Regions from separate parts of the Wansuia hejianensis genome, predicted to be linked through region 3. Evidence: riboswitches for the same ligand, from Rfam matches in the RefSeq annotation. Region 3 holds a riboswitch; each other region holds the start of a gene.
What was found. Region 3 has a riboswitch for cobalamin ahead of H9Q79_RS04615 (ABC transporter substrate-binding protein). Riboswitches for the same ligand answer to the same signal wherever they lie in the genome.
Positions count from the first base shown of each region.

Region 1 (5,849 bases), 1.6 Mb from region 3:
GATGTTTCAATGCCGCATGGTTACGGCGTTTTCCCCGTTGCGCATATATTTACGGTGCTACTGGGCCTACTGGCCCTACCGGACCTACTGGTCCCATTGGGCCTACCGGCATTGCGGGCGCTGTCGGTGCTACCGGGCCTACCGGCGCTGACGGCGCTGTCGGAGAAATCGGACCCACCGGACCTACCGGCGCTGAAGGCGGTGCAGGCGAAACCGGTCCCACCGGGCCTACTGGTGAAACCGGGCCCGAAGGGCGCGCCGCAACAATTAATATTGGCAATGTAACCACCGGAGACCCTGGCACTGAAGCTCAAGTATTTAATTCTGGAACTGATACTGACGCCATATTCAACTTTGTCATTCCCAGAGGTGAACCCGGAGGCGGAGGCACTCCCGACGTATTAGGTACTGTTGATACTGCAGCTCAAATACCTGCAGCCGGAGAAGCCCTGACTTTCACCACGAACCCGCTTATATCAGGAACAGCAATTACGCACCAGGCAGGCTCTTCTGACGTCAATATCTACCAGCCTGGCATATATCAGGCAGCCTTCCACACAACAATGACCGCTAATACAGGAACCACAATACCAGCACAGGCAGCTGTGCAGCTTTACCTCAACGGTACGCCGATCCCTGGCTCTGCAACTCGTTATACGTTCTCATCTTCAACGGAAGTTGGAACGCTCTCAACTAATGTACCATTCCAGGTGGCACAGACACCATCCACTCTGACAGTCGTTGTTGAAACTGACGGATTTACCGTTACGGACCGGGCTCTCACTGTATACCGTCTTGGAGATTAAACCAACGCATCATGCGTAGACTGTGCCGCTGATACATTGGTTCCCCACTCATAGAGAACTGGAGTTATTTCTTCTGAAGTTCCAAACAGGAGGTAGCCCTCAGGGCTGCCTCCTGTTCCTGTATATCGGTCTATTTTACGAATAGTTTATGATCCTGTTAATCAGTCTTTCCAAATACTGCTCTGCCATTCGGCATATGCATGCCTCTCTCTCCCCGGGCTGTACCAAAGACTCCTTTTCCGTCATCTCTTCCTGAAGGCCTGCCAGGCACAGCATCTGTGTACCCGCTTCCCATGCTTCCTCAGGGCTTAGTAGCTCCCAGTCCAGCTGATCGAGCAGATGGGCGTACAGAGAGGTATATGTAACCAGCGTATTATCTGTTTTAATATGATCCAGCCGGTCTTCAAACTCTGCTCTGGAGATGACTCCTTCCGCCTGTCTTCCCTGAAAAGCGGCCCAAAGGCTGTCCTCTGTGATGCCAAAACGGTCCATCCGGTTAAGTATGTTATGCTGGTAAGACGGGCAAAGGCCTGACTGAAGATAAAGTGCTTCTTTTACTGCTTTTTTTACAGTCTTTCCGATGTACTCACCCAGCTTACTATGTTTTCCTGCATTGGTCAGGTAAGTGTCAGACTCCGCATTGCATACAATAATTGTGCCATCGGTTCCCGATCCGGTAGCCAGTCCTCTGGAATAGCGGCTGGGCGCCAGAAGCTCCTGAATCGCCGCCGTTTTCGCCTCCGTACAGGATACCAGAGCCCGTGCCAGAGCTCCTTCCGACAGATCCGCATCAATATACAAAATAATATTTATGGTTCCTGGTTTTACTTGATAAGATGCCTCAGACTTTTCATGCCAGGTCGCCGGGTCGCCGATCCGCCCGGCATTATTTTTAATACCTCCGGTCACTATGGCTGTCACAGAAAAATCTTCGTATGACATCGTCTGAACAGACACATTGTCCATACTGGCAGCCGTAGACAGCCCCGAACAGTGTTCCGGGTCCAGACCCAGATCCTCCAAAGCCAGGATATCCATGTGTTCCCGGTAGGTATCCGCCCGCATAGTGCAGGCCATACCCGGACCCGGATTGCCGTCATTATTAAATACAGCCCGCAGGTCTGTACGGTATCCTCCATTGTTCGGTCCGGTACTCAGCACCTTGCGCTTCCCTTTAAAACAAACAACCAGTGATTTTTTATAATGATGTACTTCGTCTCCACCAGGTAATTGAAATATTTTCATGATTTTATTCCCTTTCAATCTCTTACACTCCATCAACCATTACTCCAAGGGCCTCACACTGTCTCAGCAGCTTTTCCTCATGCTCCTCCCTGTCGCTGGTAATCAGTTCATAAGTCAGATAATCCGGTGCAACTGCCTCTATAATTTCACGGACTCTTGGCGTGGTAAAGGGGAAATGCCCGTCAATCTGAAATACATGTTCATAACAGGCGCTTACCCGCTCTTTGTGTGTCTTAGGCATTTCATCCCTTTTTTTCAGCAAATCTTTAACATACTGCCCGGTCAGGCTCTGATTCAAATGTATTCCTTTCATATAGGGGATCATATCACTGTGCGCACGCACCATATCCAGGATATAATCAACAGCTTCTTCCTGTGCCGCAAGCTCCAGATTCGTATGCATCAAATGTCCCGTATCCAGCATGATCCCTTTTTTAGGATAATGGATCTGATCCAGAAGCCGCCTGGTAATCTCAGGCCTGGTAAGAGTCAACCCTGGCCACCAGAGATTTTCCATTAAAAAATCAAATTCATAACCCTTTCCATCCAGCAAGTCGTTCACCAGTTCCGCAGTGTAATCCACTACCTCTTCATCCGTGTGACTGAAAGTGTATGTAAAAAGCTCTGTCATTTTCACATCACTAACATGAAATACAACATAAGAAGCCCCCAGTCTCCTGGCCGTCTCCAAATCTTCGGTCAGAGGTTTTATCATCCCTTCCCGCTCCAGACTGCCAAATACCTCCTCTGCCTGCTTCAGCGTGTCATATTCCGCTTCCAGTGCAGCCATGTCTCCTTTCCACAGGTCAATCCATTCATTAAAAAACCTCAGATGAACTCCTACAATATCTTCTGACGGAAAAAAATCCAGCTTCCCGCCAATACAATGCATCAGTTCAAAACCATCACAGCAGAACCTGCGCACGAAATCAGCAGCATCTTGTCCATCCTTGTAACGGTCTGTATCAAAACTGCAATCCGTAATGTTAATCATCTTTTTCATCTGTCCCGTACTCCTGTACCACTGTTTTTTCCGCTCCTGCTCATAGTTTCCCGCTCAAACACCTCTGGCCCCCACAGGGCATACATTATGGGGTGCCCTGCGTTTTTCCCAGCAGGAACAACTTTCTTCTGTGCAGTTATCTGCAAAAAAAAAGCTCCCGCTCAGGGAGGATAACAATTAAAGTGGGGAGAATGACTTCGGCGCCCGATCGCTGTCAAGCGGAAAACCGGACCATCATTCGTTGCGGAGGAAAATGATGCGGTATAAACAGTGTACCCGACTCCGAAGTATCTCACCCTGCCGTTTAAACGGTGCATAAATCCCGCTCGAAGGTTCCCGGCTGAGTGAATACTCTATCAGGCATTCCATATCTGATGGATAGATGGAAAACTTTGCTCGGAAGCTTCAACCTTATACGGAACAAGCAGGTTTCCTGGCTTACAGATCATCGCGTGACGCCCCTTCTCATATGTAAAAACATACAATGGATAACCGCGTCGTACTCCCTGATTACAGTGACCGGATCGCTCGGGTTTCTCACCCAATTCCCTTTTCACCGACATGATTCTCATGCAGATGCACTTGCAACGTTGATATGGAATTTATACACAACATAATATTACCATCAGACATACTCTCTGTCAAGACATCTCATGTATTTTTTATGGACACAAAGAATCCACTTATAGTTAAATTATGGTTTTATGGCGAGAGGATGATAGATACCCGCTGCTTTTCTGGCTGTTCCAGACGGTACAACGGCTCTCGCCAGCAAGCTGGCGCGCCCCTGTTCCGCCCCGTCTCCCGCCAGCCTTTCGTCCGGGTATCCAAACACCTCCCCTCTCACCGGCCAATATTTTATTTCATTTTTTTCTTCCGAACGCCCATGACAACGGCTCCGGCCCCGCACATGAGGACTAATGCGCTCCAGACAAGCAGGGAGGTTCTGTCAGAGGTGTTTACGGAGGAGGAGGTTTTCTTCCCTGAGGTCAGCGCCGCTGCAGGCATCACCGAGGGACTCACAGACGGTATCTGTGCCTGACCGCCGCTTTCGGCCTGTCCGGGTCCGCCCTGCTCCGCTTTACCGGTTGTGACAGCCAGTATGGCCATATCGCTGCGTCCCACCGGGCTGACGGCGTACATTTTAACCGTATAGGTGGTTTCTTCTTCTAAGCCTTCAAGGTATGCGGAAGTATCCTGACCTCCGCGCTCATAAGTTTTCACCAGCTGTTCACCGGCATATACAACAATACTGTAATTCTCCGGAGCCGGACAGTTATCGGCAGCGGAGGCGGCTGCCCAGTTCAGCTGGATACCCTGGTTTCTCACCATAACGGACACGTTTGGCCTCTCAGGGACCTGCAGCTGAGCTGTCAGTTTACCAAACATATTTACGCCTGTCACAGTAACCGTATTTGAAATCAGACTCTCTGCAGGCACTCCTGTCAGTGTCTGGCTTTTTTCACCGCTGCTCCAGCTGTATTCATATTCTGCGTCCTCCGGGCCATCCTTAACACGGACAGTCATGCTATAGGCGCCGCTGTTTTCTTTTTCAACTGTAATAACGGCAGTTCCCTCTATTTCTGTCATGCCTGTCAGCTCCAGATACTGCTCTTTAAGCGCAGAGTACGCTGACTGAAGACTGGCAAGCGGAGGTTCATTAGATGAAAGGATTTCTCTGGCTTCACTGAGGGCAGTCTGGAAATCCGCCCAGCCCTCTGTTTCCCCATACGTATCTTCTAAAAGTTTTTCTGCTTCTTTAACCATATTTCCCAGAGCCAGCAAGGCCTGGAAGACATCGTGCTCCTCTTCGATATCTCCAATCAGTTCATAAAACAGATATTCCCGGTTATATTCCGTGACAATCGCCTTATGGTCAATGCGCAGCCCGCCATCTGTCATAGCATCAAGGAACCGGTCCAGCAGGGATTCCGGCAGATTGCACATAAGCATAAACTCTGTAGTATAATTTACTCCTGTATATGGTTCAACAGCAGACTCATAGCCCTCCAAGCCGGCCAGATATCCTACAGATTCATTCAGATGACCGTATTCCATAGTCTCTGCCGGGATGCCGAGGTTGTTCAGGATGGTGCGCAGACGCGCACCCCGCGAGCTTTCCTCACCCAGGTTGTAGAGTACGACTTTATAATCCGGCACTTCTTCATCCGGACTAATAACAGGCACTGATGCCGACAGATAATCAACCTCCTCACCTTCCCACTCTGCATGAGGCAGACGAAGCTTGATTATCACCCGGTCTCCAGGGGTCAGTACAACGCCATCTTTTACCGGTACTGTGATTTTTCCCCTGGTCTCCTGCCCGCTCGTGGAATTTACCTGTCCCACACGGGTGACGCGCCCGTACTGCTCCCACATCTCTCCTTCTTCAAATTCCTCGTCTGTATAAGCTGCGGAAAACTGGTAAATAGTTACGTCACAGTAAAACTCCTCACCCATCGCCAGATAGTCATCGGCATAATCCACGGTGACTGCAATGCTGTCAGCATCGGCCTTCACCGCCGACACATCGAAAGCCGCATAGGGAGTGCCCCAGTCCGGAGAAGGCTCTACGGTTACTGTTTCAGACAATGCTTCCGCCCCGTCCACGGTGAGCACCACCTGCAGCTTAGCCCCTGCTTTCAGCTTTCCTGTTCCAAGATACAGGGATTTATTTGTCTCACTCCTGTAAAGTGATCTCTCGTTAATTACCATATCTGTATTCTGATCCAGCGTCTCACCGGTAAACTGGTACAGCTTATAGGACGCCTGCTCCGCACCGGGATCAAAGGTCA
Region 1 covers NZ_CP060635.1:3,391,484-3,397,332, reverse strand. Annotated here, with positions in the region: gene H9Q79_RS15545 (collagen-like domain-containing protein) at 1-806, shown strand, start outside; gene H9Q79_RS15540 (adenosylcobinamide amidohydrolase) at 942-2,084, opposite strand; gene H9Q79_RS15535 (TIM barrel protein) at 2,074-3,054, opposite strand; cobalamin riboswitch at 3,461-3,655, opposite strand; gene H9Q79_RS15530 (hypothetical protein) at 3,749-3,889, opposite strand; gene H9Q79_RS15525 (DUF3783 domain-containing protein) at 3,913-5,849, opposite strand, start outside.
Region 1: another riboswitch for cobalamin. It lies ahead of H9Q79_RS15535 (TIM barrel protein); the one in region 3 lies ahead of H9Q79_RS04615 (ABC transporter substrate-binding protein).

Region 2 (5,849 bases), 1.9 Mb from region 3:
TGATAATAGTTATCTTACAACTATTTTTTCTATTTTTCAATACGTTTCCTAATTTATATCTCATCGTGTTTTTATGGGACTTCCACATCATTCCAGTACCGCCAATTCCAAGCCATGGTGAACGGGATTACGGTACAGCTGGGTATTCAGGCCGTACGCCTGCCGCATATGCTCCGGGCTCATGACCTCCCCGGCCGTTCCCTGTGCTAGAAGCTCCCCCTCATGCAGCAGAAAGAACGTGTCGCAGTACCGCAGGGCGATGTTCAGATCGTGAACCGCAGCCAGCACCGTTTTTCCCTCACAAGCAAGCCTTTGGCCGAACTGGAACAGCTGCCTCTGGTAGCGCAGGTCCAGATTGGCCGTGGGCTCATCCAGCAGTACCACCCGGCTGTCCTGGGCCAGCGTCTTTGCAAAAAGAACCCGTTGCCGTTCCCCGCCCGAAATTCGCGTGACTAAGACATCGGCGAACTCCAGCACACCCGTATCCCTCATGGCCTGCACCACAATCCGCTCATCTCCCTTCTCTCCCCAAAAGCCCTTTTTCCAGTAGGGATAGCGTCCGAACTCTACCACCTGGCGGCAGGTAAAGTCAAATTCCAGATTGGTATTCTGATTCATTAGCGACACCAGCCGCGCCACTTCCTTTTCCGTACAATCCCGGATATTTCTGCCCCAGACGCGCACCTCCCCAGAGCAAGCGTGAATCCCGTTGATACATTTCAGAAGGGTTGTTTTGCCCGCGCCGTTCGCCCCCAGCACCCCGGCAAAGCAGCCCCGGTCGGCAGACAGGGAAATATCCTTCAGAATCGTGCGGCCGCCGGCCTGAAAGGTAATGTGTTTTAATTCGACTCCCGGTTCCATCAACGTGCCTGCTCCTTTCTGCTGCGATAGATGAGATAGAGAAAATACGGCGCTCCGATCACCGCCGTGAGGATACCCACCGCGATTTCCGCCGGAACCGCGATAGTCCTGGCCAGCAGGTCGCAGAACGTCAGGAACACCGCGCCGCCCATGGCGCTGGCGGGGATCAGATAGCGGTTGTCCGCCCCTATCAGAAGGCGGATGATGTGCGGGATGACAAGCCCCACAAACTGGATACCGCCGCTGACACAGACCGCCATGGCTGTGATCAGGCTGGTCACAAAGAGGAACTGTTTCCGGCTCCGGTAGGGGTTTAGCCCCACCGACTGGGCCTCTTCCTCTCCAAGCATCAGGATATTCAGCTTCCGTGCGTGCCAGAAAAGCCAGGTTGTGCCCAGCAGAATCGGCAGAACCACCAGCTTCACATGTTCCCATCGGGTGGAGGACAGGCTTCCCATGGACCAGTATAGGTATTCCTTCATCTGTCCCTCTTCCATATAACTCAGGATCAGCGAAACCATGGCGCGCAAAAAGGTGCTGACGGCGATTCCCGCCAGCACCAGCGTGAGGACGGAAACCTTTCCCTTCCTCGATGAAAAGCTGAACACCCCGAAGGCCGTCAACAGCGCGCCCGCCACCGCCATCAGCGGCATGGCCAGAAAGGTGGCCGCCGAAAGCCCTGTGGCAATGGCCAGAATAGCTCCCAGGCTGGCTCCGCTGGTAATACCCAGCACACCCGTATCCGCCATAGGGTTTTTGTACACGCCCTGGATGACCGCGCCGGATACGGCGAAACCCATGCCGGTCAGCATGCTCAGCAGCACCCGTGGAAAACGGATGTTGAAGAGAATGTTGGTTCGCGCCTCCGAGACCGGAAATTCTGCCCCGAACAGCTCATTGGCCAGAATTTTCCCTGTTTCCTCCAGAGGCATGGCCACCGAACCGATGACCAGCCCCAGGATGAATATGACGGCCAGCGCAAAGCCCAAAACGATAAATACGCGCTTTTTTCTCATATGCCAGGCCTTCCCTTATTATTTATAGAGATCCGGATAGCAACTCTCTGCGATAAACTCCAGCCCGTCCACCGCGAACTGGGAAACGTTCGTGATGGAGTTGTCCGTGGAGGCGTAAATTCTTCCGTTCTTCACCGCATCTACCGTCTGCAGGCTTTCGTCGCTTTTCAGGGTTTCCACAAAGGCCTGGAACTCCTCGTCCGTATCGGAAGCCCACTCCACCAGAATGATGACCTCCGGATTCATTTCCACGATCTGTTCCTTGGAAATCTTCGCCGTTCCCTCCAGTCCGGCCTCAGACGACACATTGACCGCTCCCGCCGTCGTCACCATATCGTCGAAAATCGTTCCCAGGGCATTGCTGCTCTCGTGCATGTTGTAAGCCATAACCCGGACCTTATCCTCTTCCGCGATCCCGTCCGCCACGGTCTCCACCGCCTGAATCCGTTCCTCCATATCCTGAACCAGAGCCTCTGTCTTTTCATCATCGCCCAGCAGGTAGCCCAGATCCTTCACAATCTGCACCTGCTCCTCCAGGGTTTTCGGCGTCGTATAGCCGTAGAAGGGGATGCCGCTATCCGCAATCTGCGCCTTCAGGTCCTCGTCCACCCAACTGGAACCAATGATAAAATCCGGCTCCAGGTCCATCAGAATCTCCGCGTTTTCGTTGATTCTGGGAATATCCTCATAAACCGAAGCATCGGCCGCCAGATAGGCGCAGCCGTTGTCCAGGCCCGACAGGCCCGCAATAAATTCCGCGTCCGTCAGCCCCAGCAGCATTTCATCCGTGCCGAACACTAGGGACGCCACCCGCTCCGGACGGCTCTCCAGTATAACTGTCGTATCCTCGGATACCTGAAGCTCCCGGGGATAGGACGCCTCTGCCGTCTCCCCGGAGGAGCCGGACGAGGCGGCTGAATCCGCGGCGCTGTCCTCCCCCGACGACGCACTCACAGAAGCCGACTCCGATGATGTGCCGGAAGAATCCGCAGCCTCCGTCCCGGAGGATGTGACCGCCGAGCCGGAGCTGGACGCATCGCCCCCTCCGCCGCATCCGGCCATCAGTCCCGCTCCCAGAGACAGCGCCGCCATTACCGCCAACATTCTTGTTTTCATTCGACTCATGATTTTTTCCTCCTGTCCTTCCATAAAGATGCTTCTGGCTCTGTGTCTGCCCAAATAAAAAGAACCCCCATTGCATACAATGGCGATTCACAGTTTTCCAACTCAGGCCACTCTTTTTCCCACCAAAAAGCAATGTTTTTTCTCGCAAGGCAGGTCTCCTGGCTGAAATCGTCATCTGCTCCGCCTTCCCAGGAACGAATCCCAGTGGCGTCTTGGAACAGATATAATTATCACAGTAAAGCGGGCTGCCGCAGATTCTCACTGCATTCCCTTTTCAACACAGCATAGCTGTGTACCCTGCAAGTTGTCCCTATTCTGTTTTACTTTCGAAAGTACAGGCTAAGTATAGCCGATTCTTCTTCTTTTTGTAAAGTATCAAATCGGCATATATTTATTCCAAAATCATATTGTTCGCTGCCGTTCACCGTGCGCTGTCATTCAAAAATTCCCGAATCAGTTTCTTGACCTCCTCTATGTCCCTTTTATTCCATACCGCCATAATACTCTGCTCCTCGCAGAAGGGAATCAGCCGCACCCGGCGGTTGTCCTCAGGATAGAAAAGCCTCGGCCCCAGCGTAATTCCCTGGCCGATTTCCACCTGTACGACAGCCGTCACATCGCTGTTCACATAACGAACCGATTCCGGCCTGACCTGATGTTCTACGCAGAGACGGTGGATGCCGCACTGCTTCTGAGGGCTGTTCTCTGGCTGTCCAAAAATCAGCCGCTGACCGTTCAGGTCATCGTAGGTCATGGCGGATAGCTTTGCCAGAGGACTTTTCTCATGAACCACCGCCACCAGCGGGCAGGTTCCCACCTTCTTGGTCTCAAAGCAGTCCTGGCCCTCGGGAATATCCGTTTCCAGTAGAAAGGCCATGTCCAGCTCCTTTTTCTGCAGGTCCTCCAGCAGCAAGGCGCGGTTCTCTCGTTTGACCCGAATGTCCAAATCGGGCTTCCGCCGGGCCAAACCTTCCACAAACGGAAAAAGAAATCCGGAGGTATTCAGCACGGGAAAACAGCCGATGGAAAAATTGCTCATCTCAAACCGCTGAAGGCGGCTGGCCTCCGCCAGGTCCCGTTTGTAGCTGTCCAGCATTTTCTTCCACATCTCATACAGGTGTTTCCCCGCCCTAGTTAGCCGGACGCTGCGCCCCTCCCGGGCCAGCAGCGGAAGCCCCAGCTGCTCCTCCAGGGCGATCATCTTCTTGCTGAGCAGGGGCTGGGCGATATACAGCCGTTCCGCAGCCTGGGTGATGCTTCCCGCCTCGGCCACAGTTAAAAAATACTGAATCTGCCGTAGCGTCACGTCAAAAATCCCGTTCTGCATCTTTTTTCTCCTCCTTGTGCTACTACTATAGCACAGACCGCCGCCGTTGGAAATGTTTTTGCCTGTATCTGCCGCATCTTCTGACAGATAAATAACAGGCATTGTGATGTCAAAAAGCCTTTCTCTCTTGGATTTCTGCCATTTGCCTTTTAATCTCTGCATCCTGCTCCCCTCGTTCCAAAGCGCTCAAAATCTGATCCATTTCTTCTGTTCCAACTCGCTTCACAAATGCTAAGATGCACGCCCACAAGGGCTGGCTGAAATCGATTGGGAGTTTTGTACCGACCATCGGCACATCTTTTTCATGTTCTTGCGTTGTTTCTTCCTGGGGATGTAGATTCAGATGCAGGAAATCAGCTTCTGATAATTGGATTTTTACAGCTCCCTTATCCTCTGGTGTTTCTAACCACTCCAGAACCATCGGAGTTTCCGCATCTTCCCGTATGGTATGGGCCAGCCCCCGGCTATTCTTGATTACCTTCACAGGATGCTCATAACCTCCGCTTTTATTCAAGGCGATTGCGCTTCGATACGGGCCCTCTTTTTCTGGCATCTCCCAGGGAAGGGCTTTCCGATCCCGAACCGGGAGCTGCCCCTCTAGAAAAATAATACACTCCTTCCGATCCATCCGGCGAACCTCCGATGGTGTCATCAGTTCCCGGCCGGTCCGATTATAATTTACGCTACCACTTTTCCCGGACTGCCCGTCACTGGCCGTATCAATCGTCATTTTGCCAATGAGTTCTGATATATATTTGTGAGTTTCCAGCGCTCCGGATCCGCTGCCTAGGTACATAAGCACCGCACAGTTGTCCATCAGGATCTGCCATTTATCCCCCGGATACAGGGTTTTTAGCTGCGCCACAGACTGTAGGATCGGAATCAGGGCAATATTCCGGGAGCGTACAACGCCCATTAAACTGTCCACCGCATAGGGCCTGGCACCCGCGTAAAATTCATCCATCCAGATCTCTAATGGGATCGGCAAACTTCCTCCCCTGTCACGGAAATCTTCATCGGCCATTCGCATCAGAACGCTTAGTGCCTGCGTATAGAGTGTCGAACAAATGAAATTGAAAGATTTATCATCATCCGGGACACATAAAAACAGTGCTATTTTCTGATTGGTTGGATGCTCTACTGTCCCGCCAACACCTGTTCCAAACTCCCGCAAATGGATGTCATCCCCGGAAAAAATTCGTTTTATTCCCTCAGTTTCAAACAACTTCAGCATCGCATTGACAATGATAATAATGCTTCTTACGGTTTCCTCTGCGCCGCGCTTTAACTTTCGGTAATCTCGGACAGCCGGATGATCCGGGCCATATTTTTCCGCCAACTTGTCCATTTTTAGCTGCAGCACCGTAGGTGGATTATCCCCCTCTTCCGTCGGATGATCTGTTGCAAGTGTCGCTTCATCATTGACCAGCTGCATAATCTGATTCATATTGCCTACTCTCCCCTCCTCTTTTGCAACTGCCCATTCATGGAAAAATACAGACTGCAAATACAAACAGGCC
Region 2 covers NZ_CP060635.1:2,892,048-2,897,896, forward strand. Annotated here, with positions in the region: gene H9Q79_RS13345 (ABC transporter ATP-binding protein) at 88-861, opposite strand; gene H9Q79_RS13350 (FecCD family ABC transporter permease) at 861-1,877, opposite strand; gene H9Q79_RS13355 (ABC transporter substrate-binding protein) at 1,896-3,002, opposite strand; cobalamin riboswitch at 3,134-3,317, opposite strand; gene H9Q79_RS13360 (LysR family transcriptional regulator) at 3,424-4,491, opposite strand; gene H9Q79_RS13365 (VirD4-like conjugal transfer protein, CD1115 family) at 4,439-5,849, opposite strand, start outside.
Region 2: another riboswitch for cobalamin. It lies ahead of H9Q79_RS13355 (ABC transporter substrate-binding protein); the one in region 3 lies ahead of H9Q79_RS04615 (ABC transporter substrate-binding protein).

Region 3 (5,849 bases):
TTTGCCCAGGGGATCTATGACCAGGCATATCCTGCCAGCATTACCAAAATTATGACTGCGATACTTGCCGTAAAATATGGTACGATGGAAGACCAGGTTGTCATGGCTGAAGGAGATTTTGCTCTGGAAGAGGGCTCTCAGGTCAGTGGTATGGCTGCAGGCGATATTGTAACGATGGATCAGCTTTTCCATGCCCTTGTGGTCTATTCGGCCAACGATGCGGCCATGGCAATTGCCCGCCAGATTGGAGGGACTGTCGATCATTTTGTTGAAATGATGAATGAGGAAGCCCTGGCACTGGGCATGACAGGGACTCATTTTATCAATCCTCACGGCCTGCACGACGGCAGTCACTATACGACGGCATATGACGTATATCTGATGCTGAACGAAGCTTTCCGCTACAGTGCTTTTACAGATGCCATACAGATGAATATGTATCATCTGAAGGTCACCCGGGGGGACGGAAGCCAGGTTTCTTTCCGTCTGGATTCAACGGATAAATACCTGACAGGTGAGAAGACTGCCCCCAAAAATGTAAATTTGCTGGGAGGCAAAACAGGGACTACCAGTGAAGCGGGAGCATGCCTGGCAATTATCGCCCAGAACGCCTATGGCGTCCCATATATGGCAGTCATATTAAATGCAGATAACAGGTCTATTCTCTATGAGGATATGAATAAACTATTGATGCAAATTAATTCCTAAATTTTTTGAATTCTGCTTGTATTTTTTGTTCAAATACACTATAATTAGAGCATGAACTAAGAAGTTTTTAGTCAAATTACTAATATTAGTCCAAGGAGGAAACTGCTATGGTTCAATTAATTGTCGGTAAAAAAGGAAAGGGAAAGACCAAATACCTTCTGGATAAGGTAAATACAGCGATTAAAGCTGCCAACGGCAACATTGTCTATCTAGACAAGAGTTCCAAACACATGTATGAGTTAAACAATAAAGTCCGTCTGATTGATGTTTCTATCTACCCGCTGAAAAACAGCGATGAGTTTATCGGTTTCATTTGCGGTATCCTTTCTCAGGATCATGATCTGGAGCAGATGTATCTGGACAGTTTTCTGCGTTTATCCAGACTGGAAGGCAACGAGTCTATGATCGACGATTGTGTCAGCCAGCTGGAGAATGTCAGCAAAATTTTCAATGTTGATTTTATTCTCAGCGTTTCCATGGATAAAGAGGAATTGAGTGCCAGTCTTCAGGAAAAGGTTATTCTGGCTTTATAAATACATACCATAAGCATAAATCAGGAATAATTCTGCCCGGCGGAATTGTTCCTGATTTATTTACTATGAAACCCCGGACGGCAGCCACGAAACGGAGGTATAAGTTTTTTCTTATATCCTCGTTAAGAAAAAAATGAGTTGATTTTCATTAGGGTTATGTTAAAATAACTCTGGACAATTTAATAACCAGCATGCAGCGGTACGCCGGAGAAATGCCGGCGTTTAATAGGGAATACAGTGTAGAATCTGTAGCAGCCCGCTTTACTGTGATAATTATGCGATCTTCTGAATGCCACTGGCCGGTTACAGGCTGGGAAGGCGAAGACCGTGACGATTTAAGCCAGGAGACCTGCCCTGCATCGTATCAACGTGTTTTCGGTGGGGAAAAACAGGTAAATTGAAGAAGAAATTTGGATATTTACATATGGCACTGCCTCACGGCGGTGCTATTTTTGTTGTATCAGAACGTTTAAATTTTATGACCCGACTCAGAGACACAGAAGAAAAGGAGGAACTTATGAAACAAAATTGGAAAAAACTCTCAGGCGTTTTGCTGGGCGCGGTACTTGCCGCTGGATTGCTGGCTGGCTGCGGGGGGACCGCTGATACGTCTGCTTCCGGCAGCCAGCCTTCCGGCGGCAGTCCGGCCACAAGCTCAATTTCCGCCCCGGCCGGCAGCGCTTCTTCTGCTGCGGTCAGCAGTTCCGGTCAGGAAACGGCAGAAGTCAAAAATGAGACCGAAGAAATTGTTCTGGGCTCTGTCAGGGATATGATTCCCGGAGAGGGAGATGCGTTTTATGTAAATCTTTCCGCTCAGGTCTGGGAACCTCTGGTCATTAATAACAACCATGCGCTGGAGCCTGGACTTGCAGAATCGTGGGAATTCAACGATGACTGCACAGAGTGGACATTTCATCTGGCAGAAAACGCTGTCTTCACCGATGGGGTAAAGTTTGATGCGGATGTATGCATCCAGAATATTGAACGCTATAAGACAGGTCCACTGACCTCTACCTATACTTCCCTCAGCATTGATAAGTCCTTTCCCAATCTGAAGGAAATTGTAAAGGTGGATGATTATACTGTAAAGTTCGTCTTCAATGAGCCGATTACCACTCTGGACGCACTTCTCGGTGACTACGGAAGTCCAATGATCAGCCCCAATTGCTTTGACCCACAGACAGGGGAAATCACTTCTCAGGTTGTCGGGACCGGCCGTTATATGATCGAAGAGCATGTACAGGACCAGTACGCGGTCTTTGTAAGAAATGATAATTACTGGGGTGATAATCCAGGAAAAGTAAAACGCTACCGCGTGAACTGTATCCCCGATTCGGAAACCCGCTATTCCGCGCTTGTTTCAGGAGAAATCATGGGTCTCATGGATAACGGCGCAATTATGGTAGACGCAGCCGCTAAGCTGGCAGAAAGCGACGACCGATTCGAGATTGAACCTACAAAAAGCCATATGACTCATTACCTCTATGTCAATGGTTCCAAAGAATATCTGGGAGATGTTAAACTCCGCCAGGCCATCAGCTGTGCCATCGACCGGGATCAGCTGAACGAAACACTGTACCAGGGGCTATGTTATCCCGCTTACAGCGCGCTGAGTAATCAGACGCCTCTTTACAAGGAAATTCAGGGAACATATGATCTGGACCGGGCCAAGGAGCTGGCGGATGAAGTGCTCCAGGGACAGAGGCTTCAGGCAACACTGATCATCGGACAGCGTGTGGTTGACGGTTATCCTGCGAAAGCAATGGCGGAATATATGCAGTCAGCTCTCTCCGAAATAGGAATTGATATCAGCATTGAACTGTTGGACAATGAAGTTACCACAGAGCGCCTGAAATCCGGAGATTATGATTTTTGCATCAACGTGACCGGGCTGAACAGCGCAGACCCCTATTCCACGCTCTACAGCTGGATGGATTCCGAAGGCTCTTACAATGTGGATTACCACTGGAATTATTCCAATACGGAGGTGGACAAGCTTCTGGCATCCGTGTTGAATGAAAAGGATGCCGACAAGCGGGCTGAGATATATGGGCGGCTGCAGGAAATCTCTGCTGAGGAGCTTCCGGTGATCCCGATCCTTTACTATGTCAACGTAAATATTCATAATAAAGAAATCACAGGCTATACTTCAGAGCTGTTTGACGGCGTCAGCATCCCGACTCTGGAATGGGCCGCGAACCGATAAAAATGGGAATTGCAAAGTATATTGGTAAAAAATTGATTATGCTGATTCCTGTGCTTTTCGGCATTACAGTTCTGGCGTTTCTGCTGGGCGTCCTATCCCCGGGCGACCCAGTGGAAGCCGTTCTGAATCCGGACGGCACACAGATCGTGAGCGACGAAGAATATGCGATTATGAGGGAACGAATGGGACTGGATGATCCGGTCCCTGTTCAGTATGTAAAATGGTTGAAAAATGCTCTGACAGGTGATTTGGGCAGATCCTTTTTTACCAACAAGGAAATTAGGGATCAGCTCGCTTACCGTCTTCCCTATACAATCCGTCTGGCCTGCTTCGGCATGTGCCTGACAGTGGTGTTCGGACTTGGCTTCGGTATCCTGATGGCCCGCTATAGAGACAAATGGCCGGACAGGCTCCTTCGATTGATTACGACACTCATGCTGTCGGTACCCGGCTTCTGGCTGGCGATCCTGCTGATCCTGGTTTTGGTAGAACAGCTGCACCTTCTGCCAACCAGCGGTCTCAATGGTTTTTCCTCCTATATTATGCCGGGGATCACGGTCGCGTTCTCCACAATCGGCGTGTGTGCTCGTCTGACCAGAACCGCAGTTTTGGACGAGCTGGGCCGCCAGTATGTGACGGTCGCCAGCGCTAAAGGAATGAAGGCGAAAACAGTCACATTCCGCCATGCATTCCGGAATTCGCTGATTCCAATTACAACTTTTCTGGGAAATTATTTTGCAGGTATCCTGGGGGGATCGACAATCGCTGAAGTTATTTTCAACATACCGGGCATCGGGAACTATGCGATCTCCGCGGTAAAATCCAGAGACTATTATGTGGTTCAGGCATATGTGCTGTTTAGCGGCCTGGTCTATGTGGTGATAAATATTGTCATCGATCTTTTATATCTGGTGCTGAATCCTAAGATAAGGGTAGGTGAGAAGGTAGGGTGAAAAAGAGAAATATCGGTTTTACCGCAGCGTGTGTGCTTTTGGGAGCTATTCTGCTGATGAGTGTCCTGGCCCCTTTACTTGCGCCATACGACCCCAATCAGATCGATATGAAAAATGCGCTGGCCGGGCCTTCTGCCGCTCATTGGCTGGGAACAGACAACATAGGCAGAGATTTTTTCAGCCGCGTGATGTATGGGGGACGTCAGTCTATACTGCTGGCGCTGGCGGCTACCAGCCTGTCCATGGGCCTGGGCTGTGTGATCGGACTGATCGCCGGCTATTTCGGCGGCATACTTGACCTGGTCATCACTTCCGTATCAAACATCTTTCAGGGACTTCCCGGAATGACTATGATGATCGCAATTGCGGGTATTATGGGCTCCGGGGTACACAGCATGCTCCTTGCCCTGGTACTGACCTCCTGGGTCGGATTCTCCAGACTTGTACGGGGTGAAGTCATGAAGGTGAAACAGGAAGCTTTTATTGATGGACTGAGAAGCATAGGGGCGGGAAACGGCCGGATACTCTTCCTGCACATAGCGCCTAATCTGCTGAGCAGTATACTGATCATTTTTGCAACCCGAATTGCAGGTTCCATTTTATCGGTAGCTGCGCTGAGTTTCCTGGGGCTGGGCCTTCAGCCGCCCACGCCTGACTGGAGTATCATGATCAATGAGGCGAGAGCCTATTACCGGACCAATCCCCTTCTGGCAATCGCGCCGGGCATTTGCATCGTCTGCCTGTCTTTCAGCATCAATGTCATTGCAGACGGACTCCGGGACCGTTTTGATGTGCGCAGAGACAGTATACCGGATTAATTGGTAAGAAAGGATTGGCTATGGGAGAAAATATTATACTTAAAGATTTCAGCGTCAGCTTTCAGACCTCCCAGGGGGAGGTAAAAGCTGTCCGCGGGGTAAATACTGTGTTCGAGTCCGGAAAGGTAACGGGAATGATCGGTGAAAGCGGGAGCGGTAAATCTGTGCTGGGAATGGGGATTCTCAAACTGCTTGCTGCAAACGCCAGGATCAGCGGACAGTGTTATTACGGAGATGAAGAAATCAGCGCCTACACAGAAAAGCAGATGACCTCTTTCAGAGGCTTGAAAATTGGCCTGATCCCACAAAATCCTGCGGAATCCCTTGATCCGGTGATCCGCATTAAAAAGCAGCTGATTGAGGCTGTAACCACTCATGACCGTTCCCGAAAGAAGGAAGCTGAAGACAGGTATTGTCTATTAATGAAAAGATTTGGTTTTAAAGACCCGGAATCAATCGGACGCAAATACTCCTTTCAGTTGAGCGGAGGCATGAATCAGAGAATCATATCGGTACTCGGCCTGATGTGCAGCCCCGGCTGGATGCTGGCGGATGAGCCTACAAAAGGTCTGGATGCGATTTTACGAAAGCAGGTCTATGGGGTCCTCAGAGAGGTATTAAAGCGTGATAC
Region 3 covers NZ_CP060635.1:1,009,477-1,015,325, forward strand. Annotated here, with positions in the region: gene H9Q79_RS04605 (D-alanyl-D-alanine carboxypeptidase family protein) at 1-708, shown strand, start outside; gene H9Q79_RS04610 (twitching motility protein PilT) at 816-1,241, shown strand; cobalamin riboswitch at 1,421-1,612, shown strand; gene H9Q79_RS04615 (ABC transporter substrate-binding protein) at 1,759-3,447, shown strand; gene H9Q79_RS04620 (ABC transporter permease) at 3,450-4,400, shown strand; gene H9Q79_RS04625 (ABC transporter permease) at 4,397-5,218, shown strand; gene H9Q79_RS04630 (ABC transporter ATP-binding protein) at 5,239-5,849, shown strand, end outside.